DNA from 2 places in the Enterobacter sp. I4 genome. Region 2 is predicted to be linked to the other one. Evidence: predicted binding sites of a transcription regulator. Region 2 holds the regulator's gene; the other holds the start of a gene.
The links. Region 2 encodes PurR, which represses purine synthesis genes. Its sites were predicted from a motif close to CANGCAAACGTTTGCNTG; they were not measured.

Region 1: the regulator PurR is predicted to act here: its motif matches at 6,348-6,365, upstream of purH (bifunctional phosphoribosylaminoimidazolecarboxamide formyltransferase/IMP cyclohydrolase).

What each region holds. Positions count from the first base shown of each region.
Region 1 is NZ_JALBUO010000001.1:91,398-103,334, forward strand. It holds gene hemE (uroporphyrinogen decarboxylase) at 1-818, shown strand, start outside; gene nfi (deoxyribonuclease V) at 828-1,499, shown strand; gene MOQ06_RS00475 (YjaG family protein) at 1,541-2,131, shown strand; gene hupA (nucleoid-associated protein HU-alpha) at 2,318-2,590, shown strand; gene MOQ06_RS00485 (DUF1481 domain-containing protein) at 2,602-3,294, shown strand; gene purD (phosphoribosylamine--glycine ligase) at 3,343-4,635, opposite strand; gene purH (bifunctional phosphoribosylaminoimidazolecarboxamide formyltransferase/IMP cyclohydrolase) at 4,651-6,240, opposite strand; rRNA gene MOQ06_RS00500 (16S ribosomal RNA) at 6,802-8,343, shown strand; rRNA gene MOQ06_RS00505 (23S ribosomal RNA) at 8,542-11,445, shown strand; rRNA gene rrf (5S ribosomal RNA) at 11,510-11,625, shown strand; gene metA (homoserine O-succinyltransferase) at 11,836-11,937, shown strand, end outside.
Region 2 is NZ_JALBUO010000001.1:2,500,365-2,512,301, forward strand. It holds gene MOQ06_RS11845 (MFS transporter) at 1-902, opposite strand, end outside; gene MOQ06_RS11850 (YnhF family membrane protein) at 1,063-1,152, opposite strand; gene purR (HTH-type transcriptional repressor PurR) at 1,450-2,475, shown strand; gene punR (DNA-binding transcriptional activator PunR) at 2,493-3,404, opposite strand; gene punC (purine nucleoside transporter PunC) at 3,518-4,717, shown strand; gene cfa (cyclopropane fatty acyl phospholipid synthase) at 5,017-6,165, shown strand; gene MOQ06_RS11875 (riboflavin synthase subunit alpha) at 6,197-6,838, opposite strand; gene mdtK (MdtK family multidrug efflux MATE transporter) at 7,064-8,437, shown strand; tRNA gene MOQ06_RS11885 (tRNA-Val) at 8,591-8,667, shown strand; tRNA gene MOQ06_RS11890 (tRNA-Val) at 8,672-8,748, shown strand; gene MOQ06_RS11895 (FAD-NAD(P)-binding protein) at 8,871-10,466, shown strand; gene MOQ06_RS11900 (carbonic anhydrase) at 10,494-11,129, opposite strand; gene MOQ06_RS11905 (MBL fold metallo-hydrolase) at 11,202-11,937, opposite strand, start outside.

The DNA.
Region 1 (11,937 bases), 2.4 Mb from region 2:
ACGCGATGGGCCTTGGACTCTATTTTGAAACCGGCGAAGGTCCGCGCTTCACCTCTCCGATTAAAAGCAAAGCCGACGTCGATAAGCTGCCGATCCCGGATCCGGAAGGCGAGCTGGGCTACGTGATGAACGCCGTGCGCACCATTCGCCGCGAGCTGAAAGGTGAAGTGCCGCTGATTGGCTTCTCCGGTAGCCCGTGGACGCTGGCAACCTACATGGTGGAAGGCGGCAGCAGCAAAGCCTTTACCGTTATTAAAAAGATGATGTACGCCGAGCCGCAGGCGCTGCATACGCTGCTCGACAAGCTGGCGAAGAGCGTCACGCTCTATCTCAACGCGCAGATCAAAGCGGGCGCGCAGTCAGTGATGATTTTCGACACCTGGGGCGGCGTGCTGACCGGGCGTGATTATCAGCAGTTCTCGCTGTATTACATGCACAAAATCGTCGATGGCCTGCTGCGTGAAAACGAAGGCCGCCGCGTGCCGGTGACGCTGTTCACGAAAGGCGGCGGCCAGTGGCTGGAAGCGATGGCGGCAACCGGCTGCGACGCGCTGGGCCTCGACTGGACCACCGATATCGCGGATGCGCGCCGTCGCGTGGGCGACAAAGTCGCGCTTCAGGGCAACATGGATCCCTCCATGCTCTATGCTCAGCCAGCCCGCATTGAAGAGGAAGTGTCGACTATACTGTCTGGTTTCGGCCAGGGTGAAGGCCACGTCTTCAACCTCGGCCACGGCATTCATCAGGATGTGCCGCCAGAACACGCAGGCGTATTTGTGGAGGCGGTGCATCGGCTTTCAGCCCAGTATCACAGGTAAGGAGTAGGTATGGATCTCGCGTCGCTACGCGCTCAGCAAATCGAACTGGCTTCATCAGTGATCCGCGAGGATCGTCTGGATAAGGATCCCCCGCAGTACATTGGCGGGGCGGACGTCGGGTTTGAGCAGGGCGGTGAAGTCACGCGGGCGGCGATGGTGGTGCTGAAATACCCTTCGCTGGAGCTGGTGGAATACAAGGTGGCGCGTATTGCCACCACGATGCCCTACATCCCCGGCTTTCTCTCCTTCCGCGAATATCCGGCGCTGCTGGCCGCGTGGGAGCAACTCTCGCAAAAACCGGACCTGCTGTTTGTGGACGGACACGGTATTTCGCACCCGCGCCGCCTGGGCGTCGCCAGCCACTTTGGTCTGCTGGTGGATGTGCCTACCATTGGCGTGGCGAAAAAACGCCTGTGCGGCGCGTTTGAGCCGCTCTCTGCTGAACCGGGCGCGCTGGCGCCGCTTATCCATAAAGGCGAGCAGCTGGCGTGGGTCTGGCGCAGTAAGGCGCGCTGCAATCCGCTGTTTATCGCGACCGGGCACCGTGTGAGCATGGACAGCGCGCTGGCGTGGGTACAACGCTGCATGAAGGGCTACCGCTTACCGGAGCCGACGCGCTGGGCTGATGCCGTCGCTTCCTCGCGACCGGCTTTTGTTCGATGGCAGGCAATTCAGCCGTGATTCAGGTAAACTGCGGCTAATTTTCGATTCGAGACATCATCATGCTACAAAACCCGATTCATCTGCGCCTTGAGAAGCTGGAAAGCTGGCAGCACGTGACTTTTATGGCTTGCCTGTGCGAGCGCATGTATCCCAACTACGCCGCGTTCTGTAAGCAAACGGAGTTTGGCGAAGGCCAGATTTATCGTCGTATCCTGGATTTGATCTGGGAGACGCTGACGGTCAAAGACGCGAAGGTGAATTTTGACTCTCAGCTCGAAAAGCTGGAGGAGGCGATCCCGGCAGCGGATGATTACGACCTGTATGGTGTTTACCCGGCCATCGATGCCTGTGTGGCATTGAGCGAGCTAATCCACTCCCGTCTGAGCGGTGAAACCCTGGAACACGCCATTGAAGTCAGTAAGGCATCTATCACTACCGTCGCGATGCTGGAAATGACCCAGGAAGGCCGCGAAATGACCGACGATGAGCTGCGTGCTAACCCGGCGGTGGAACAAGAATGGGACATTCAGTGGGAGATTTTCCGCCTGCTGGCAGAGTGTGAAGAGCGTGATATTGAGCTGATCAAAGGGCTGCGCGCGGACCTGCGCGAGGCCGGTGAGAGCAATATTGGTATAATTTTTAACCAATGAGACAACAAAACGTGATTTAACGCCTGTTTTGTCACTCCTCGACTCTTCCCTTTCGCCCCCCGTCTGGTCTACATTTGGGGGGCGAAAAAAAGTGGCTATCGGTGCGTGTATGCAGGAGAGTGCTTTTTTGGCATTTTCGTCGCACTCGATGCTTAGCAAGCGATAAACACATTGAAAGGATAACTTATGAACAAGACTCAACTGATTGATGTAATTGCGGACAAGGCTGATCTGTCTAAAGTGCAGGCTAAAGCTGCTCTGGAATCTACCCTGGCTGCTATTACTGAGTCTCTGAAAGAAGGTGATGCTGTACAACTGGTTGGTTTCGGTACCTTCAAAGTGAACCACCGCGCTGAGCGTACTGGCCGCAACCCGCAGACCGGTAAAGAAATCAAAATCGCCGCAGCTAACGTGCCGGCATTTGTTTCTGGTAAAGCACTGAAAGACGCAGTTAAGTAAGACGCGTGGCAGTGAACAGTTTTAACGAAGGGGCGGCAACGCCCCTTTTGTCATTCTGGCGTGGCGCGCTCGCGCTGGCAGGCGTGCTGTTGCTTTCCGCCTGTAGCCACGATGCCTCACTCCCTCCGTTTACCGCCAGCGGCTACGCTGACAACCAGGGGGCGGTAAGGATCTGGCGTAAAGACTCCAGCAATGAAGTTCACCTGCTTTCCGCATTCAGCCCGTGGCATAGCGGCAATACCTCGACCGCAGAATATCGCTGGCAGGGCGAGGCGCTAACGCTGATTGAGCTGAACATCTACAGCAAGACCCCCGAACACGTGAAAGTGCGTTTCGATGACCACGGCGAGCTGAGCTTTATGCAGCATGAAGCCAGCGGTCAGAAACAGCAGCTTTCCAGCGATCAGATCGCCCTCTACCGTTACCGCGCTGAACAAATCCGCCAGACCAGCGATGCGCTGCGTCAGGGCCGCGTGGTGCTGCGCCAGGGGCGCTGGCATACCGATGGGACGGTGACCACCTGCGAAGGGCAGACGGTAAAGCCTGACCTTGAATCCTGGGCAACCGAACATATTCAGCGCCGTCAGCGGCATTCATCGATGGAAGTGAGCGTGGCGTGGCTTGAGGCGCCGGAAGGTTCACAGCTGCTGCTGGTGGCGAACGAAGATTTTTGCACCTGGCAGCCGACAGAAAAGAGTTTCTGATTTGATTTCCCTCTCCCCTGAGGGGAGAGGGTTAGGGTGAGGGGGAAATTACTCGCCCTGTTCCCGCGCAATCGCCCGATAGCCGATATCCTGACGGCTGAAGCTGCCGTTCCAGCGAATATCCGCCATCAGCGCATAGGCGCGTTTTTGTGCTTCTGCTACGGTGTGACCCAGCGCGGTGGCGCACAGCACGCGGCCACCGTTGGTCAGGACGCGATCGTCGTCAGCCAGCGTCGTACCGGCGTGGAACACCTTCGCACCGTCAATTTCCTCCAGCGGCAGGCCGTGGATCTCATCTCCGGTGTTGTAGTTGCCAGGATAACCACCCGCAGCAATCACCACGCCCAGCGATGCACGCTCGTCCCACTCTGAGGTTTTCTCGTCCAGCTTGCCGTCGCAGGCCGCCAGGCACAGATCCACCAGGTCAGATTTCATGCGCAGCATGATCGGCTGCGTTTCCGGATCGCCAAAGCGGCAGTTGAATTCGATAACCTTCGGATTGCCCTGCTTGTCGATCATCAGGCCCGCATAGAGGAAACCGGTGTAGGTATTGCCTTCTGCCGCCATCCCTTTCACGGTTGGCCAGATAATGCGATCCATGGTGCGCTGATGCACTTCATCAGTGACCACCGGAGCAGGGGAGTAGGCACCCATTCCGCCGGTATTCGGGCCGGTATCGCCATTACCCACGCGCTTGTGATCCTGGCTGGTGGCCATCGGCAGAACGTGCTCGCCGTCGACCATCACGATAAAGCTCGCCTCTTCGCCGTCGAGGAACTCTTCAATCACGATGCGGTGACCCGCATCGCCAAAGGCGTTGCCGGCCAGCATATCGTGAACGGCGGCTTCGGCTTCTTCGAGCGTCATCGCCACGATCACGCCTTTCCCGGCGGCCAGGCCGTCGGCCTTAATGACAATCGGTGCGCCTTTTTCGCGCAGGTAAGCCAGAGCGGGCTCCACCTCTGTGAAGTTCTGGTATTCCGCCGTCGGGATGTTATGGCGAGCCAGGAAATCTTTGGTAAAGGCTTTCGACCCCTCCAGTTGGGCAGCACCCTCCGTTGGGCCAAAGATTTTCAGGCCAGCGGCGCGGAAGGCGTCTACCACGCCGATCACCAGCGGCGCTTCCGGACCAACAATAGTCAGATCGATGTTTTCGCGCTGAGCAAAACTCAGCAGCGCGGGGATATCGGTGACGCCGATGGCGACGTTCTGCAGCGCGGGCTCAAGCGCGGTACCGGCGTTACCCGGTGCCACAAAGACGGTTTCAACCTGCGGGGACTGCGCCGCTTTCCACGCCAGCGCGTGCTCGCGCCCGCCGTTGCCAATCACTAATACTTTCATTTTCTGCTCCGGGAATTAATGGCGGAAGTGACGCATGTCGGTGAAGATCATCGCGATGCCGTGTTCGTCGGCGGCGGCAATCACTTCGTCGTCGCGGATTGAGCCGCCAGGCTGGATCACGCAGGTGATGCCCACCGCAGCGGCCGCATCGATGCCGTCGCGGAACGGGAAGAAGGCGTCAGAGGCCATGGCGGAGCCTTTCACTTCCAGACCTTCGTCACCTGCTTTGATACCGGCAATTTTCGCAGAGTAAACGCGGCTCATCTGGCCTGCACCTATCCCGATGGTCATGTTCTCTTTCGCGTAGACAATGGCGTTGGATTTCACGAACTTCGCCACCTTCCAGCAGAACAGCGCGTCGCGCAGCTCCTGCTCGGTCGGCTGGCGTTTGGTCACCACGCGCAGGTCGGCTTCCGTCACCATACCCAGATCGCGATCCTGAACCAGCAGGCCACCGTTCACGCGCTTGAAGTCCAGGCCCGGCACGCGTTCTGCCCACTGGCCGCAAACCAGCACGCGCACGTTCTGTTTCGCAGCGGTGATTTTCAGCGCTTCTTCTGATGCGGACGGCGCGATGATCACTTCGACAAACTGGCGGGAGATGATGGCCTGTGCGGTTTCGGCATCCAGCTCGCGGTTGAAGGCGATAATGCCGCCAAACGCGGAGGTCGGGTCGGTTTTGTAGGCGCGATCGTAAGCGTCAAGGATAGAGGTGCTCACGGCAACGCCGCATGGGTTGGCGTGCTTGACGATAACGCAGGCCGGCTCGCTGAACTCTTTCACGCATTCCAGCGCAGCGTCGGTGTCGGCAATGTTGTTATAGGAGAGCGCTTTGCCCTGAACCTGCTGAGCGGTTGCGACAGAAGCTTCTTTTACCTCTTCTTCTATATAGAAGGCAGCCTGCTGGTGGCTGTTCTCACCGTAACGCATATCCTGTTTCTTAATGAAGTTCAGGTTCAGCGTGCGCGGGAAGCGGCCGGAAGGATCTTTGCTTTCACCGTGGTAAGCAGGCACCAGGCTACCGAAGTAGTTGGCAATCATGCTGTCGTACGCGGCGGTGTGTTCGAAGGCTTTGATGGCGAGGTCGAAACGCGTTGCCAGGGTCAGCGACCCTTCGTTGGCGTCTATCTCATTAATAATGGTGTTGTAGTCGCTGCTCTTCACCACAATGGCTACATCTTTATGGTTCTTGGCGGCAGAGCGCACCATGGTCGGACCGCCGATGTCGATATTCTCAACCGCATCTTCCAGGGTGCAGCCTTCGCGGGCTACGGTCTGGGCAAATGGATAGAGGTTAACGACAACCATGTCGATTGGCGCGATGTCATGCTGTTCCATAATGCCGTCGTCCTGACCGCGACGGCCAAGAATACCTCCGTGCACTTTCGGGTGCAGGGTTTTGACGCGTCCATCCATCATTTCCGGGAAACCGGTGTAGTCGGACACTTCGGTTACCGGCAGACCTTTATCTGCTAACAGGCGCGCGGTGCCACCTGTAGAAAGCAGCTCCACACCACGTGCGGAAAGTGCCTGAGCGAATTCGACGATACCGGCTTTATCAGAAACACTGAGCAGAGCGCGGCGGACTGGACGACGTTGTTGCATGGTAAATCCCCTGGATTTCACGATTACAGAGAGCGTTAGATGAATTTTCCCGCGAAAAACTCATCTAACACACCTGACGGGGCATCCTTGTTAGGCGCGAGCATTTTAACGAAAACGTTTGCGCAACGCTCGCATATTTTCACTTTTTCGAAGCGCTGTGGATAACTCTGTGCGTAAAAGGGTATAAGGCGGGGTTTTGCTGGGGAATGCAGCAGTCAGTCATTTTTCTGTCATTTAGCGGTTGCGGCCTGCGGAGAACTCCCTATAATGCGCCTCCATCGACACGGCGGATGTGAATCACTTCACAAACAGCCCGGTCGGCTGAAGAGAAAAAATCCTGAAATAACGGGTTGACTCTGAAAGAGGAAAGCGTAATATACGCCACCTCGCAACGGTGAGCGAAAGCCGCGTTGCAACTGCTCTTTAACAATTTATCAGACAATCTGTGTGGGCACTCAAAGTGACATGGATTCTTAACGTCGCAAGACGAAAAATGAATACCAAGTCTCTGAGTGAACATACGTAATTCATTACGAAGTTTAATTCACGAGCATCAAACTTAAATTGAAGAGTTTGATCATGGCTCAGATTGAACGCTGGCGGCAGGCCTAACACATGCAAGTCGAACGGTAACAGGAAGCAGCTTGCTGCTTTGCTGACGAGTGGCGGACGGGTGAGTAATGTCTGGGAAACTGCCTGATGGAGGGGGATAACTACTGGAAACGGTAGCTAATACCGCATAACGTCGCAAGACCAAAGAGGGGGACCTTCGGGCCTCTTGCCATCGGATGTGCCCAGATGGGATTAGCTAGTAGGTGGGGTAACGGCTCACCTAGGCGACGATCCCTAGCTGGTCTGAGAGGATGACCAGCCACACTGGAACTGAGACACGGTCCAGACTCCTACGGGAGGCAGCAGTGGGGAATATTGCACAATGGGCGCAAGCCTGATGCAGCCATGCCGCGTGTGTGAAGAAGGCCTTCGGGTTGTAAAGCACTTTCAGCGGGGAGGAAGGCGGTAAGGTTAATAACCTTGCCGATTGACGTTACCCGCAGAAGAAGCACCGGCTAACTCCGTGCCAGCAGCCGCGGTAATACGGAGGGTGCAAGCGTTAATCGGAATTACTGGGCGTAAAGCGCACGCAGGCGGTCTGTCAAGTCGGATGTGAAATCCCCGGGCTCAACCTGGGAACTGCATTCGAAACTGGCAGGCTAGAGTCTTGTAGAGGGGGGTAGAATTCCAGGTGTAGCGGTGAAATGCGTAGAGATCTGGAGGAATACCGGTGGCGAAGGCGGCCCCCTGGACAAAGACTGACGCTCAGGTGCGAAAGCGTGGGGAGCAAACAGGATTAGATACCCTGGTAGTCCACGCCGTAAACGATGTCGACTTGGAGGTTGTGCCCTTGAGGCGTGGCTTCCGGAGCTAACGCGTTAAGTCGACCGCCTGGGGAGTACGGCCGCAAGGTTAAAACTCAAATGAATTGACGGGGGCCCGCACAAGCGGTGGAGCATGTGGTTTAATTCGATGCAACGCGAAGAACCTTACCTACTCTTGACATCCAGAGAACTTAGCAGAGATGCTTTGGTGCCTTCGGGAACTCTGAGACAGGTGCTGCATGGCTGTCGTCAGCTCGTGTTGTGAAATGTTGGGTTAAGTCCCGCAACGAGCGCAACCCTTATCCTTTGTTGCCAGCGGTTAGGCCGGGAACTCAAAGGAGACTGCCAGTGATAAACTGGAGGAAGGTGGGGATGACGTCAAGTCATCATGGCCCTTACGAGTAGGGCTACACACGTGCTACAATGGCGCATACAAAGAGAAGCGACCTCGCGAGAGCAAGCGGACCTCATAAAGTGCGTCGTAGTCCGGATTGGAGTCTGCAACTCGACTCCATGAAGTCGGAATCGCTAGTAATCGTAGATCAGAATGCTACGGTGAATACGTTCCCGGGCCTTGTACACACCGCCCGTCACACCATGGGAGTGGGTTGCAAAAGAAGTAGGTAGCTTAACCTTCGGGAGGGCGCTTACCACTTTGTGATTCATGACTGGGGTGAAGTCGTAACAAGGTAACCGTAGGGGAACCTGCGGTTGGATCACCTCCTTACCTTAAAGAACCTGCCTTTGCAGTGCTCACACAGATTGTCTGATGAATGATGAACTTCTGAATGTACTTTCGAGTGCATTAAGAAGTTTTGCTCTTTAAAAATCTGGATCAAGCTGAAAATTGAAACGACACACAGCTCATGTGTGTTCGAGTCTCTCAAATTTTCGCAATCAGAAGTGAAACATCTTCGGGTTGTGAGGTTAAGCGACTAAGCGTACACGGTGGATGCCCTGGCAGTCAGAGGCGATGAAGGACGTGCTAATCTGCGAAAAGCGCCGGCGAGGTGATATGAACCCTTGACCCGGCGATGTCCGAATGGGGAAACCCAGTGCAATCCGTTGCACTATCGTTAGCTGAATACATAGGCTAACGAGGCGAACCGGGGGAACTGAAACATCTAAGTACCCCGAGGAAAAGAAATCAACCGAGATTCCCCCAGTAGCGGCGAGCGAACGGGGAGCAGCCCGGAGTCTGAATCAGCTTGTGTGTTAGTGGAACGGTCTGGAAAGTCCGACGGTACAGGGTGATAGTCCCGTACACGAAAGCACACATGCTGTGAACTCGAAGAGTAGGGCGGGACACGTGGTATCCTGTCTGAATATGGGGGGACCATCCTCCAAGGCTAAATACTCCTGACTGACCGATAGTGAACCAGTACCGTGAGGGAAAGGCGAAAAGAACCCCGGCGAGGGGAGTGAAAAAGAACCTGAAACCGTGTACGTACAAGCAGTGGGAGCCTCTTTATGGGGTGACTGCGTACCTTTTGTATAATGGGTCAGCGACTTATATTCTGTAGCAAGGTTAACCGTATAGGGGAGCCGAAGGGAAACCGAGTCTTAACTGGGCGTTAAGTTGCAGGGTATAGACCCGAAACCCGGTGATCTAGCCATGGGCAGGTTGAAGGTTGGGTAACACTAACTGGAGGACCGAACCGACTAATGTTGAAAAATTAGCGGATGACCTGTGGCTGGGGGTGAAAGGCCAATCAAACCGGGAGATAGCTGGTTCTCCCCGAAAGCTATTTAGGTAGCGCCTCGTGAACTCATCTTCGGGGGTAGAGCACTGTTTCGGCTAGGGGGCCATCCCGGCTTACCAACCCGATGCAAACTACGAATACCGAAGAATGTTATCACGGGAGACACACGGCGGGTGCTAACGTCCGTCGTGAAGAGGGAAACAACCCAGACCGCCAGCTAAGGTCCCAAAGTCATGGTTAAGTGGGAAACGATGTGGGAAGGCACAGACAGCCAGGATGTTGGCTTAGAAGCAGCCATCATTTAAAGAAAGCGTAATAGCTCACTGGTCGAGTCGGCCTGCGCGGAAGATGTAACGGGGCTAAACCATGCACCGAAGCTGCGGCAGCGACACTATGTGTTGTTGGGTAGGGGAGCGTTCTGTAAGCCGTTGAAGGTGTGCTGTGAGGCATGCTGGAGGTATCAGAAGTGCGAATGCTGACATAAGTAACGATAAAGCGGGTGAAAAGCCCGCTCGCCGGAAGACCAAGGGTTCCTGTCCAACGTTAATCGGGGCAGGGTGAGTCGACCCCTAAGGCGAGGCCGAAAGGCGTAGTCGATGGGAAACAGGTTAATATTCCTGTACTTGGTGTTACTGCGAAGGGGGGACGGAGAAGGCTATGTTAGCCGGGCGACGGTTGTCCCGGTTTAAGCATGTAGGCGGAGGTTCCAGGTAAATCCGGTACCTTTTAACGCTGAGGTGTGACGACGAGGCACTACGGTGCTGAAGTAACAAATGCCCTGCTTCCAGGAAAAGCCTCTAAGCATCAGGTAACACGAAATCGTACCCCAAACCGACACAGGTGGTCAGGTAGAGAATACCAAGGCGCTTGAGAGAACTCGGGTGAAGGAACTAGGCAAAATGGTGCCGTAACTTCGGGAGAAGGCACGCTGATATGTAGGTGAAGCCCCTGCGGGTGGAGCTGAAATCAGTCGAAGATACCAGCTGGCTGCAACTGTTTATTAAAAACACAGCACTGTGCAAACACGAAAGTGGACGTATACGGTGTGACGCCTGCCCGGTGCCGGAAGGTTAATTGATGGGGTTAGCGGCAACGCGAAGCTCTTGATCGAAGCCCCGGTAAACGGCGGCCGTAACTATAACGGTCCTAAGGTAGCGAAATTCCTTGTCGGGTAAGTTCCGACCTGCACGAATGGCGTAATGATGGCCAGGCTGTCTCCACCCGAGACTCAGTGAAATTGAACTCGCTGTGAAGATGCAGTGTACCCGCGGCAAGACGGAAAGACCCCGTGAACCTTTACTATAGCTTGACACTGAACACTGGTCCTTGATGTGTAGGATAGGTGGGAGGCTTTGAAGCGTGGACGCCAGTCTGCGTGGAGCCGCCCTTGAAATACCACCCTTTAATGGCTGGTGTTCTAACGTAGACCCGTGATCCGGGTTGCGGACAGTGTCTGGTGGGTAGTTTGACTGGGGCGGTCTCCTCCCAAAGAGTAACGGAGGAGCACGAAGGTTGGCTAATCCTGGTCGGACATCAGGAGGTTAGTGCAATGGCATAAGCCAGCTTGACTGCGAGCGTGACGGCGCGAGCAGGTGCGAAAGCAGGTCATAGTGATCCGGTGGTTCTGAATGGAAGGGCCATCGCTCAACGGATAAAAGGTACTCCGGGGATAACAGGCTGATACCGCCCAAGAGTTCATATCGACGGCGGTGTTTGGCACCTCGATGTCGGCTCATCACATCCTGGGGCTGAAGTAGGTCCCAAGGGTATGGCTGTTCGCCATTTAAAGTGGTACGCGAGCTGGGTTTAGAACGTCGTGAGACAGTTCGGTCCCTATCTGCCGTGGGCGCTGGAGAATTGAGGGGGGCTGCTCCTAGTACGAGAGGACCGGAGTGGACGCATCACTGGTGTTCGGGTTGTCATGCCAATGGCACTGCCCGGTAGCTAAATGCGGAAGAGATAAGTGCTGAAAGCATCTAAGCACGAAACTTGCCCCGAGATGAGTTCTCCCTGAGACTTTAAGTCTCCTGAAGGAACGTTAAAGACTATGACGTTGATAGGTCGGGTGTGTAAGCGCAGCGATGCGTTGAGCTAACCGATACTAATGAACCGTGAGGCTTAACCTTACAACGCCGAAGATGTTTTGGCGAAGAGACAGATTTTCAGCCTGATACAGATTAACAGAATTTGCCTGGCGGCTTTAGCGCGGTGGTCCCACCTGACCCCATGCCGAACTCAGAAGTGAAACGCCGTAGCGCCGATGGTAGTGTGGGGTCTCCCCATGTGAGAGTAGGGAACTGCCAGGCATCAATTAGAAGAACCCCGTACCGTAAGGTGCGGGGTTTTTTGCTTTGGGCTTTCCTCTCTTCCTGTGAAAGAGGCCTTCAGACCGCACCATCCCCTCCTTGAAACTTTCTCACCTTTCGCTTGCAGACTCGACATTCCAGCCAAATCTGGTTATCGTTAGCTGTCTGGATGTCTAAACGTTTATACGTATGCTGTGAGGATTTAAGGTTATGCCGATTCGGGTGCAGGACGAGCTACCAGCCGTCAATTTCTTACGTGAAGAAAACGTCTTTGTGATGACGGCTTCACGCGCTACAGGTCAGGAAATTCGC
Region 2 (11,937 bases):
CCCCACACCACCATGGCAATTGCGGCACCCACTTCGTTACGCGCCAGCCACGGGATCGCAATCATGATCGCAATCAGCAGGGTTAAGAAACCCTTCAGCGTCCCGCTGACGGAGCGGTCCGCCAGCTTCCCGCCAAGATAGTTACCGATGGAGAAGCCCACGCCAATCAGCACCAGCATCGCGGTAATAAATACCGGCGTCGCGTGGGTGATATCGTGCAGCACCGGGGAGATATAGGTGTAGAGCGTAAACATCGCCCCTGCTCCCAGCACCGTGGTGAGCAGCGCAGAAAGCACCTGAGGACGCATCAGCACAGCCAGCTCTTTACGCACTTCCGGACGCTCACCGGCGCTCCCTTTCGGCAGAGAGAAGAACAGCGCCACCATCGCAATTACGCCGAGCGCCGCGGTTGCGAGGAAAGACATACGCCAGCCGATCGTCTCACCCAGCCAGGTGGCTGCGGGCACGCCGCCGATATTGGCGATGGTCAGCCCCATAAACATAGTGGCCACCGCGCTGGCCTGCTTATGTTTTGGCACCACGCTGGCGGCCACAACCGATCCCAGCCCGAAGAACGCGCCGTGGTTAAGGCTGGTCAAAATGCGTGAGAGCATCAGGGTGGTGTAATCCGGTGAAATCGCGGAAAGCACGTTCCCCAGGGTGAAAATCGCCATCAGGAAAATCAGCGCATTGCGGCGCGCGCGGTGCGAAAGCAGCAGCGTCATCAGCGGCGCCCCTACCATCACGCCAACCGCGTAGGCGCTGATTAACATACCGGCCGCAGGGATTGAGACGTCCACGCCCCGGGCTATAACAGGCAATAACCCCATTGGGGAAAACTCAGTGGTGCCAATCCCAAAAGCGCCAATCGCCAGGGCCAGCAGTGGAAAATTGATTTTCATGAATGAACTCCGGAAACCGTGCCATAACGCGACACAGAATTAAGAAGTCAAAAGCATGACATCAATCACAAAAAATGAGAAGTTAACATTTTGGCAAAAGATTTTTGCCGGAGGGGTAACAATCGCACAAAGCGAGGGAGAAAGCTCTCCCCCGTCTGAATCAGTGCAGCGCAGCGGTTAAACCACCCGCAACGATAAGAGCAAGAACAACAATGGTGGTAAACAGCGAAAACTTAAGATCGGTACTCATCAATTTTTCTCCTTTTATTCACCCTACGAAAAGTGAGCCTGCTCATTTTTACACAGTTCAGGTCAAAAATCTTCCAGGATTTAAGCGGATATCCACTTTACCTCTTCCCCTTTTCATCAAGATAGGACAAAATTCCACGCTAAATTTATTAGCGTACCGGCCATTGACCCCCTCCTGACGTCCTGTGTCGTTTTCCCGGCGTGTCGCAACTCAAGATTGCGTAATAAGGGTGAGAGAAGGCAAACGTTTACCTTCAAGTTTTTCAGGAGCTTAGGATATGGTCTGGAGTGACATTTAATGGCAACAATTAAAGACGTAGCAAAACGCGCAAACGTTTCCACTACAACCGTATCACATGTTATTAACAAAACGCGTTTCGTCGCAGAAGAGACGCGTAATGCCGTGTGGGCAGCGATCAAAGAACTGCACTACTCGCCGAGTGCCGTTGCGCGCAGCCTGAAGGTTAATCACACGAAATCGATTGGCCTGCTGGCTACCAGCAGTGAAGCGGCCTACTTTGCTGAAATCATCGAAGCCGTTGAGAAAAACTGCTTCCAGAAAGGCTACACCCTGATTCTGGGCAACGCGTGGAACAACATTGAGAAACAGCGCGCTTACCTGTCGATGATGGCGCAAAAGCGCGTGGACGGCCTGCTGGTGATGTGTTCTGAATACCCTGAGTCGGTCCTTTCCATGCTGGAAGAGTATCGCCACATTCCAATGGTGGTGATGGACTGGGGCGAAGCGCGCGCCGATTTCACCGATTCGGTGATTGATAACGCCTTCGAAGGCGGTTACATGGCGGGTCGTTACCTGGTGGAACGCGGTCACCGCGAAATTGGCGTGATCCCGGGCCCGCTGGAGCGCAACACCGGCGCTGGCCGCCTGGCCGGTTTTATGAAGGCGATGGAAGAAGCGATGATCGTCGTGCCGGAAAACTGGATCGTGCAGGGCGACTTCGAGCCGGAGTCCGGCTACCGCGCCATGCAGCAGATCGTTTCCCAGCAGCATCGCCCTACCGCGGTGTTCTGCGGCGGCGACATCATGGCGATGGGCGCGCTCTGTGCGGCGGACGAGCTGGGCCTGCGCGTGCCGCAGGACATTTCGGTGATCGGCTATGATAACGTGCGCAACGCCCGCTTCTTCACCCCGGCGCTGACCACCATTCACCAGCCGAAAGACTCTCTGGGTGAAACGGCCTTCAATATGCTGATGGACAGGATCGTCAACAAGCGTGAACAGTCCCAGTCCATTGAAGTCCACCCGCGCCTGATTGAACGCCGCTCCGTTGCGGACGGCCCGTTCCGCGACTACCGTCGTTAATCATTTCTCGGGGCCAGCTACGCTGGTCCCCGTAACCACTCCCGGTTCAGCGTTTCGCTGTCTCCCAGATAATCCAGCAGCCAGGCCATCGCGGGCGATACGTCATTTTGCTGCCAGGTCAGACAGCAGGCTGCGTCCGGGAAGGGATTTTCCAGCGTCAGGGCCACCCACTCCCCCGTGTCGATGCGCGGACGCGCAACGTGTACCGGCACCATCCCAACGCACAGCCCCGCGCTCAGGCAGGTGGCTGACGACTCCCAGTCCGGCGCGACTACCCGGCGCTGATTGTCCAGCAGCCAGGTAATGCGCTTGGGCAGCGAACGGGAGGTATCCTCCAGCACCAGCGACGGCCAGTTGCGTAACGTGTCGTCACTCAGCGGCCCCTCCATCGCCGCCAGCGGGTGATCGCGCGCCACGACGCAAGTCCAGCTCAGCATGCCCATGTCGCGAAACGCATAGCGCCCGCCAACCGGGATGGCCTGCGTGGCGCCTATCGCCATCTCTGCCCGGCCGTCCGCCAGCGCATCCCAGACCCCGTTGAACACTTCCTGCGAAACGCGCAGCTCAACGTCGGAAAAATGGCGATAAAAATCGACGATCATCTGCCGGGTACGCTCCGGCTTAACGATGTTATCCACCGCAATGGAAAGGTGTCCGCGCCAGCCGTTAGCGATCTGCTGGCACTGCTCGCGGGTGATCTGCATTTTTTTGATAACAGACCGCCCTTCTTTCAAAAACCACGCCCCGGCGGGCGTCAGTTCAACGTCGCGATGGCGCCGCTCGAACAGCGGGACCGCGAGCCACTCTTCCAGCTGCCGCACCGTATAGCTGATTGCCGAGGGAACGCGGTGCAGCTCCTGCGCGGCACCGGTAAAGCTGCCGTTACGGGCCACGGCATCGACCACTTCAAGGGAATAATCTGACCACATTTTCTGCCTGCAAAATTTTTGAATGCACTCGCCAAATATTAGCGTTTCACAAGCCGCTTTGCACTCCCTACACTCTGCGGCAACGTACACCTGCCTCCTCAGGAGAATAAATAGTGCAACCCAGGAAAGGATTTTTAGTCTGGCTCGGCGGCTTAAGCGTGCTGGGCTTTCTGGCGACCGACATGTATCTGCCCGCGTTCGCCGCGATGCAGGAAGATTTGCAAACCCCTGCCGCCGCCATCAGCGCCAGCCTGAGCCTGTTCCTCGCAGGCTTCGCTTTTGCGCAGCTGCTATGGGGACCGCTGTCGGATCGTTTTGGCCGTAAGCCCGTTCTGTTGCTGGGGCTGGCGATATTTGCCGTTGGCTGTCTGGGCATGCTGTGGGTTCGCGATGCCGCCTGGCTACTGGCGCTGCGCTTCATTCAGGCAGTCGGGGTCTGCGCCGCAGCGGTCACGTGGCAGGCGCTGGTTACCGACTATTATCCGGCCTCGCGCACTAACCGTATTTTCGCCACCATTATGCCGCTGGTTGGCCTGTCGCCGGCGCTCGCCCCGCTGCTGGGCAGCTGGATCCTGGCACACTTCGACTGGCAGGCCATTTTCGCCACGCTGTTCGCCATCACGCTGGTGCTGATGCTGCCCGCGTTTGCGCTTAAGCCTGCGCATAAAAAAGAGGCGCATCCGGACGCGAAGCCGGTCACCTTCACCTCCTTACTGCGGGCTAAGGCCTATCGCGGCAACGTGCTGATTTACGCCGCCTGCTCCGCCAGCTTCTTCGCATGGCTGACCGGTTCGCCGTTTATTCTGCATGACATGGGCTACAGCCCGGCGGCTATCGGCCTGAGCTACGTTCCGCAGACCATCGCCTTCCTGGTGGGCGGCTACGGCTGTCGCGCCGCGCTGCAAAAATGGGAAGGCCAGCAGATGCTTCCCTGGCTGCTGGTGCTCTACGCGTTAAGCGTGATCGCGACCTGGGCCGTTGGCTTTATTCCGGGCGCCGGGCTTGCTGAAATTTTGATTCCGTTCTGCGTCATGGCGATCGCAAACGGTGCCATCTACCCTATCGTTGTGGCTCAGGCGCTGCGCCCGTTCCCGCAGGCGACGGGCCGCGCTGCCGCGCTGCAAAATACCCTGCAGCTGGGTCTGTGCTTCCTGGCAAGCCTGGTGGTCTCCGCGCTGATTGCAACACCGCTGCTCACGACCACCAGCGTCATGCTGGCCACCGTTGCGCTGGCAGGTCTGGGCTATCGCATGCAGTCATCAGCGCATCGTGAGCAGAATCAAGACGCGCACAGAGAAACGTCGCACGCCTGATTGCACAGGAAATTATGTTAAAAACCAGTGATTAGGTTGCTAACAATTTTCTGTTGAATCACCAAATTTAGAGGCCTATACTAAATTTGGTTCGATTAAATACGATAAATATTAAGTGTTAACGGGAGCCGGAGCGCTCCCGTTTTACCATGGACGGCTTTTCGGCAAGGGAAATCTCCCTTCCTCTGTTCTACGTCGGATATTAGCCTCGCGGGCATTTACCGTGAGATTTCTCACAAACCAAAAAAAGCGTCTACGCTGTTTTAAGGTTCTGATCACAGCAAGGTGATGGAGAAGCTATGAGTTCATCGTGTATAGAAGAAGTCAGCGTTCCGGACGATAACTGGTCCCGGATCGTCAGTGAACTGTTGGGACGTGCGGGCATTACGATTAATGGCTCATCCCCCTCCGATCCCCAGGTTAAACATCCCGATTTTTTTAAACGCGTTTTGCAGGAGGGATCGTTAGGGCTGGGCGAAAGCTATATGGACGGCTGGTGGGAGTGTGAACGGCTGGATATGTTCTTCTCCAGCGTATTACGCGCCGGTCTTGAAAATCAGCTCCCTCGTCACTTCAAAGATACGCTGCGTATCGCCTCCGCTCGCCTGTTCAATCTGCAAAGTAAAAAGCGGGCGTGGATCGTCGGCAAAGAGCATTACGACCTGGGTAACGATCTGTTCAGCCGGATGCTCGACCCGTTAATGCAGTACTCCTGCGGATACTGGAAAAAAGCAACGTCGCTGGAACAGGCGCAGCAGGATAAACTACAGCTGATCTGCGACAAACTGCAGCTGCAGCCCGGCATGCGGGTGCTGGACATTGGCTGCGGCTGGGGCGGTCTCGCCTGGTTTATGGCGACGCATTACGGCGTCAGCGTGGTGGGCGTCACGATATCGGCCGAACAGCAGAAGATGGCGCAGGAGCGCTGCCTGGGCCTGGATGTTGATATTCGGCTTCAGGATTACCGTGACCTGAACGAGCAGTTTGACCGCATCGTTTCCGTTGGCATGTTCGAGCACGTGGGTCCGAAGAACTACAAAACCTATTTTGAGGTGGCCGACCGTAACCTGAAGCCTGACGGTATTTTCCTGTTACATACCATCGGCTCTAAGCGCACCGACAACAATGTGGATCCCTGGATCAATAAATACATCTTCCCGAACGGCTGTTTACCCTCCGTACGCCAGATAGCGAACGCCAGCGAACCGCATTTCATCGTGGAAGACTGGCATAACTTTGGCGCAGATTACGATACCACCCTGATGGCGTGGCACGAGCGTTTCCAGGCCGCGTGGCCTGAAATTGCCGACAACTATTCGGAACGATTCAAACGAATGTTTAGCTATTACCTGAATGCCTGCGCTGGCGCGTTCCGCGCGCGGGATATACAGCTATGGCAGGTGGTGTTTAGCCGGGGCATTGAGCACGGCCTGCGGGTGGCCCGCTAAAAAAATAACCCCGGCTACCCGGGGTTATTTTTTATTCTTCTTCCACGGCCTTTATTATCGCCGCTTCTTTCGCCGCCAGCACGCGCTCAACGGTATCCACGACCGCCTGGGTCTGGGGATCAATTTCGATATTCACGCGCTGCCCCAGCTTTTTTGCTCCGAGCGTTGTGCGCTGCAGCGTTTCAGGAATTAAATGCACGCAAAAACGCGTTGGCGTCACTTCACCTACGGTCAGGCTAATCCCATCGATGCCAATAAATCCTTTATAGAGGATGTATTTCATTAATGACGGATCCTGCACCTTAAACCAGATTTGACGGTTATTTTCCGAGGTGACAATTTTCGCCACCTCTGCGGTGGTCATAATATGGCCCGACATCAGATGCCCGCCAATCTCGTCGCTAAACTTAGCCGCACGCTCGACGTTTACGATATCGCCCGGCACAAGCTCGCCGAGGTTAGTAATGCGCAGCGTCTCTTTCATTAAATCAAAGCTGATCCGGTTACCGTTAATTTCGGTTACCGTCAGGCAGCAGCCGTTATGCGCAATCGACGCACCGGTTTCGATGCCGTCGAGCATATATTCAGGTAGCTCAACCACGTGAGTACGGAAATTTGGTTTTTCATCAATGGACACCACTTTGGCAGTGCCCTGCACAATACCAGTAAACATGCTTACAGCTCCTGTTCATTCCGGACGGCGATAACGCCGTTTAATCCCACCACAATAACAGTTGAAAAAACAGGTTGCCAGCGATGCGCAATTTCTGACGTTTTTTTCACTAGATAATTAGTTAAACCCCGCTACAATAGCTGGCATCCCTCTGTTTTTTCTTCTTGCTGCCAGTTACGGCGGCCTTTTTAGTCTCTCAAATAACTACAATACAAAGGTGTTCACGTGCAGAAGTATATGATCGAAGCGCGTCAGTTATTGGCACTGGCAATACCGGTGATCGTCGCGCAGGTAGCCCAAACCGCAATGGGATTTGTGGATACGGTGATGGCCGGTGGGTACAGCGCCACCGATATGGCCGCCGTGGCGATCGGAACCTCAATCTGGCTTCCGGCCATTCTGTTTGGCCACGGCCTGCTGCTGGCGCTGACGCCAGTTATTGCGCAGCTCAACGGCTCTGGCCGACGCGAGCGCGTGGCCCATCAGGTTCGCCAGGGCTTCTGGCTGGCCGGGATTGTCTCCATTCTGATTATGATTGTCCTGTGGAACGCCGGGTATATCATCCGCGCTATGCATAATATCGACCCGGCGCTGGCGGATAAGGCGGTAGGTTATCTGCGCGCCCTGCTCTGGGGCGCACCCGGCTATCTGTTCTTCCAGGTGGCGCGCAACCAGTGTGAGGGGCTGGCAAAAACCAAACCGGGCATGGTGATGGGCTTTATCGGCCTGCTGGTCAACATTCCGGTGAACTACATCTTTATCTACGGTCATTTTGGCATGCCGGAACTCGGCGGCGTAGGCTGTGGCGTGGCGACGGCTGCGGTGTACTGGGTGATGTTTGGCTGCATGCTCACCTACATCAAACATTCACGCTCCATGCGAGACATTCGTAACGACACCGCCTTCAGCACGCCTGACTGGTCGATGATGACCCGCCTTACCCAGCTGGGTCTGCCTATTGCGCTGGCGCTGTTCTTTGAAGTGACGCTGTTTGCCGTCGTCGCTCTGCTGGTTTCGCCACTGGGCATTATTGACGTGGCAGGTCACCAGATCGCCCTGAACTTCAGCTCGCTGATGTTCGTTCTGCCGATGTCGCTGGCCGCTGCGGTGACGATCCGCGTGGGCTTCCGTCTGGGACAAGGCTCAACGCTGGATGCGCAAACGGCGGCCCGCACCGGGCTGGGCGTCGGCGTCTGCATGGCGGTCTGTACCGCGCTCTTCACCGTGCTGCTGAGAGAGCAAATCGCCCTGCTCTACAACGATAATCCGGAGGTGGTGACGCTCGCATCGCACCTGATGCTGCTGGCTGCCCTGTACCAGATCTCTGACTCCATCCAGGTCATCGGCAGCGGCGTGCTGCGCGGTTATAAAGATACGCGCTCCATCTTCTTTATCACCTTTATTGCGTACTGGGTGCTGGGTTTACCCTGCGGGTATATTCTGGCGCTGACGGATCTGGTCGTAAACCGCATGGGGCCAGCCGGGTTCTGGATGGGCTTTATCATCGGCTTAACCTCGGCGGCCATTATGATGATGCTGCGCATGCGCTTCCTGCAACGTCAGCCTTCCGCGGTGATTTTGCAGCGCGCTGCACGTTAAACACGCGGTAGCCGCCGGATGGCGGCTACTTTCTCTTCACTTTGCGCGGTAATGAAGCAATCGCGTGAAATCAGAGAGAAAAATGCGTTTTCCCTCTTGCCACCATGGTGCTGTGCCGCTAATATTCGTCCCCGTTGTCACCGACAACACGTTGCGTTCATAGCTCAGTTGGTTAGAGCACCACCTTGACATGGTGGGGGTCGTTGGTTCGAGTCCAATTGAACGCACCATTCTGCGTCCGTAGCTCAGTTGGTTAGAGCACCACCTTGACATGGTGGGGGTCGGTGGTTCGAGTCCACTCGGACGCACCATTTCAGTTCTGAAATGGTGCAAATTTCCTCTTCTGAATATCTTAATTTCTCCCTTCATTGAATGACTTAGCCTTTCTCCTGCTACGCTTGTTATATGGTTCAGAAACGCAGGAACGCTTTCGATGAAAAAAATTGCCATTATCGGCTCAGGCCCAACAGGGATTTACACCTTCTACTCTCTTCTTGGCAACGCAGCGCCACTGTCCGTCACCGTGTTTGAGAAAGCAGACCAGCCCGGCGTCGGTATGCCCTACAGCGATGAGGATAACTCCCGGCTGATGCTGGCGAATATCGCCAGTATTGAAATTCCGCCCATTTTTATCAGCTACCTCGAATGGCTAAAGCAGCAAAATGCAGCTCACCTTGCCCGCTATAGCGTCGACAAAGAGACGCTGCACGACCGGCAGTTCCTGCCGCGCATTTTGCTGGGTGAATATTTTCACGATCGGTTTCTTGCCGTTGTCGCGGAGGCAAAAAAGGCGGGATTTCACGTCGAGGTTCATCCCAACGCTGAAGTCACGGATATCAAGGCTGACGCAGACGGCGTGGCCCTTTCAGTGAACGATGCTCCGTTCTCCAGGAGGTTTGATCTTGCCGTGGTCGCCACCGGTCACGTCTGGCCTGATGAAGAGGAAGCCACCCGCACCTTTTTCCCAAGCCCCTGGTCAGGGCTGATGGACGCGGAGATCCGCGCCTGCGAGGTGGGGATCATGGGCACGTCCCTCAGCGGGCTGGACGCGGCCATGGCGGTCGTGATGCAGCATGGTCAGTTTACCGGGGAGCAGTTCATTCTGAATAAGGGCAGCGAGGCGTTAAAAATCGTGCTCATGTCCCGCACCGGCGTGCTGCCGGAGGCCGACTTTTACTGCCCCATCCCTTACGAGCCGCTGTCCGTATTAACCGAGGCCGTGGCTGAGAGCGAAATAGCAAAAGGGCCGGACGGACTGCTTGACCGCATTTTTGCGCTGATGGTGAAAGAGCTTGAGCGTGCCGATCCGCAGTGGTGCCGGGCAATCTCCCTAAGCACGCTGAATGCCGACACGCTTCGCGATGTCTGGTTTGAGGATCGCAAAAAGCACGGGCCGTTCACATGGGCCGAAGCGAATCTGAAAGAAGTGGAGCGAAATAAGCGCGAAAAACGTACCGTCGCCTGGCGCTACACCGTGCTACGCCTGCATGAGGTGGTTCAGGCGATTGTCCCTTTACTGAACGAACGGGACAGAGCGCGGTTTAAGTCCGGGCTGGAACGCGTGTTTATTGATAACTATGCCGCTATACCCCCGCAGTCTATCCGCCGGCTGCTGGCGCTGCGTGAAGCGGGGATCGTCAGCGTGGTTACGCTCGGTGATGATTACGATCTGGATATCGGCAGCGATCAAACCGTCATCACCACGAAAGAAAAGAGTTATCGCTTTGACGTGTTTATTGACGCGCGCGGGCAAAAGCCGCTCAAAAATAAGCATATTCCCTTCCCGACGCTGCGCAAACAGCTTGAGGAAACCGGCGATGAGATACCGGACGTTGGGGAAGACTACACGCTGCTGGCACCAGCGTCTCTGCGCGGGCGTATAGCCTTTGGGGCGATTCCGTGGCTGATGCACGATCGTCCGTTTGTACAGGGGTTGTCAGAGTGTGCTGAAATTGGTCAGGCGATGGCGAAGGCGGCGGTAAATCCTGCTTCGGGAGTGCGCCGCAGGTTACCTTTTGCGGAGTATTAAAAGGGCATCCCTGCCCTGAGCGTCGGATTACTCGAAGTACACTTCCGGGTTTTCCGACAGCGATACGAACGTTTTGGTGTTCTTGTCCAGGGCAAGAATTTTGCCGCTTTCAATATCATACACCCAGCCGTGCAGGCGAATGGCGTTGTTGCGCAGGCCTACCGCCACGGACGGATGGGTCTTGATGTTGCTCAGCTGCGCAAAAACGTTCTCCTGCACCATCGCATTCACTTTGTCGATCGGCTTATCCCAGGCTTTCTTCTCCACCACCGCTTTTGCCGCATCGGAATAGCGCAGCCAGTGGGAAACGGCCGGCATTGGCTCCAGATCGGCGTTGTCAGCAATCGCCTTCATCGCACCGCAGTTTGAGTGGCCGCAGATAACGATGTCGGTTACGCCCAGCGCCACCACCGCGTACTCGATTGTCGCAGAGACACCGCCTGGCTCCGGCCCGAACGGAGGCACGATATTGCCGGCGTTTCGAATGACAAAGAGCTGTCCTGGCTCTTGCTGGGTAACCAGTTCCGGGACCAGACGGCTGTCGGAGCAGGAGATGAACAGCGCTTTGGGATTCTGACTGGACGCTAAACTACGAAAGAGCTCTTTACGTTGCGGGAAAATCTCTTTTTGAAAGCTGAGAAAACCTTCAATGATATGTTGCATAGCCATTTCTCTTTTATCTGTTTTAGTTTAGGTATGATCGCGATCACACTCGTAAAATTTAACCACCGTGCCTTAGCGGAGACAAGCAATATATTTCTGGCCCGACCGCTGGACTATCTCATCCGCGCTCGCCGCTATGTTTTGCCCCTCAAACGCCCCGTACAGGCGCGCAAACTTTTTCCCCGTAAGCCTGCGGGTCACGGACTCGACGGTGCTGGCAGGCAGCGGCAGCATATTCGGATAGCTCCACATGAACGACACGGCGTCTTTACCCGGCGTGACCTGCAAGATGTCCCCCGCCAGCAACACGCCCTCCCCCGACTGCCAGTGCAGCACCGTGCCGCCGGCAAAATGGCCGCCAAGCCGCAGCAGGGTCACTGACGGCAAAATTTCAAGAGCGTCGTCTTCCCAGAAGCGTATCGCCGGGCTGTCGCGCATTACCCACTGCCGATCGCTGGCGTGAAGGTAGATCGGTGCGTTAAACGCTCCGGCCCACTCCTGCATGGTGGTGTAGTAATGCGGATGCGAAATCGCGATCGCGCTAATCCCGCCGAGCGCTTCAACCAGCGTTATGGTCGCCGGATCGAGGTTAGCGATGCAGTCCCACAGGATATTGCCGTGCGGCGTGCGCAGCAGGATTGCCCGCTGGTTGATGGCAAAGGACGGTACGGTTTTGATGCTGAACAGATGGGGCTCCAGCTGCTGCCATTTGTTAACGTGCGTGGCGGTAAGGCTGTTGAAATCTATCCATGCCTGCCCCGTTACCGGAACATACTGACGCTCATCGTCACAAACTGGACAGTTAATG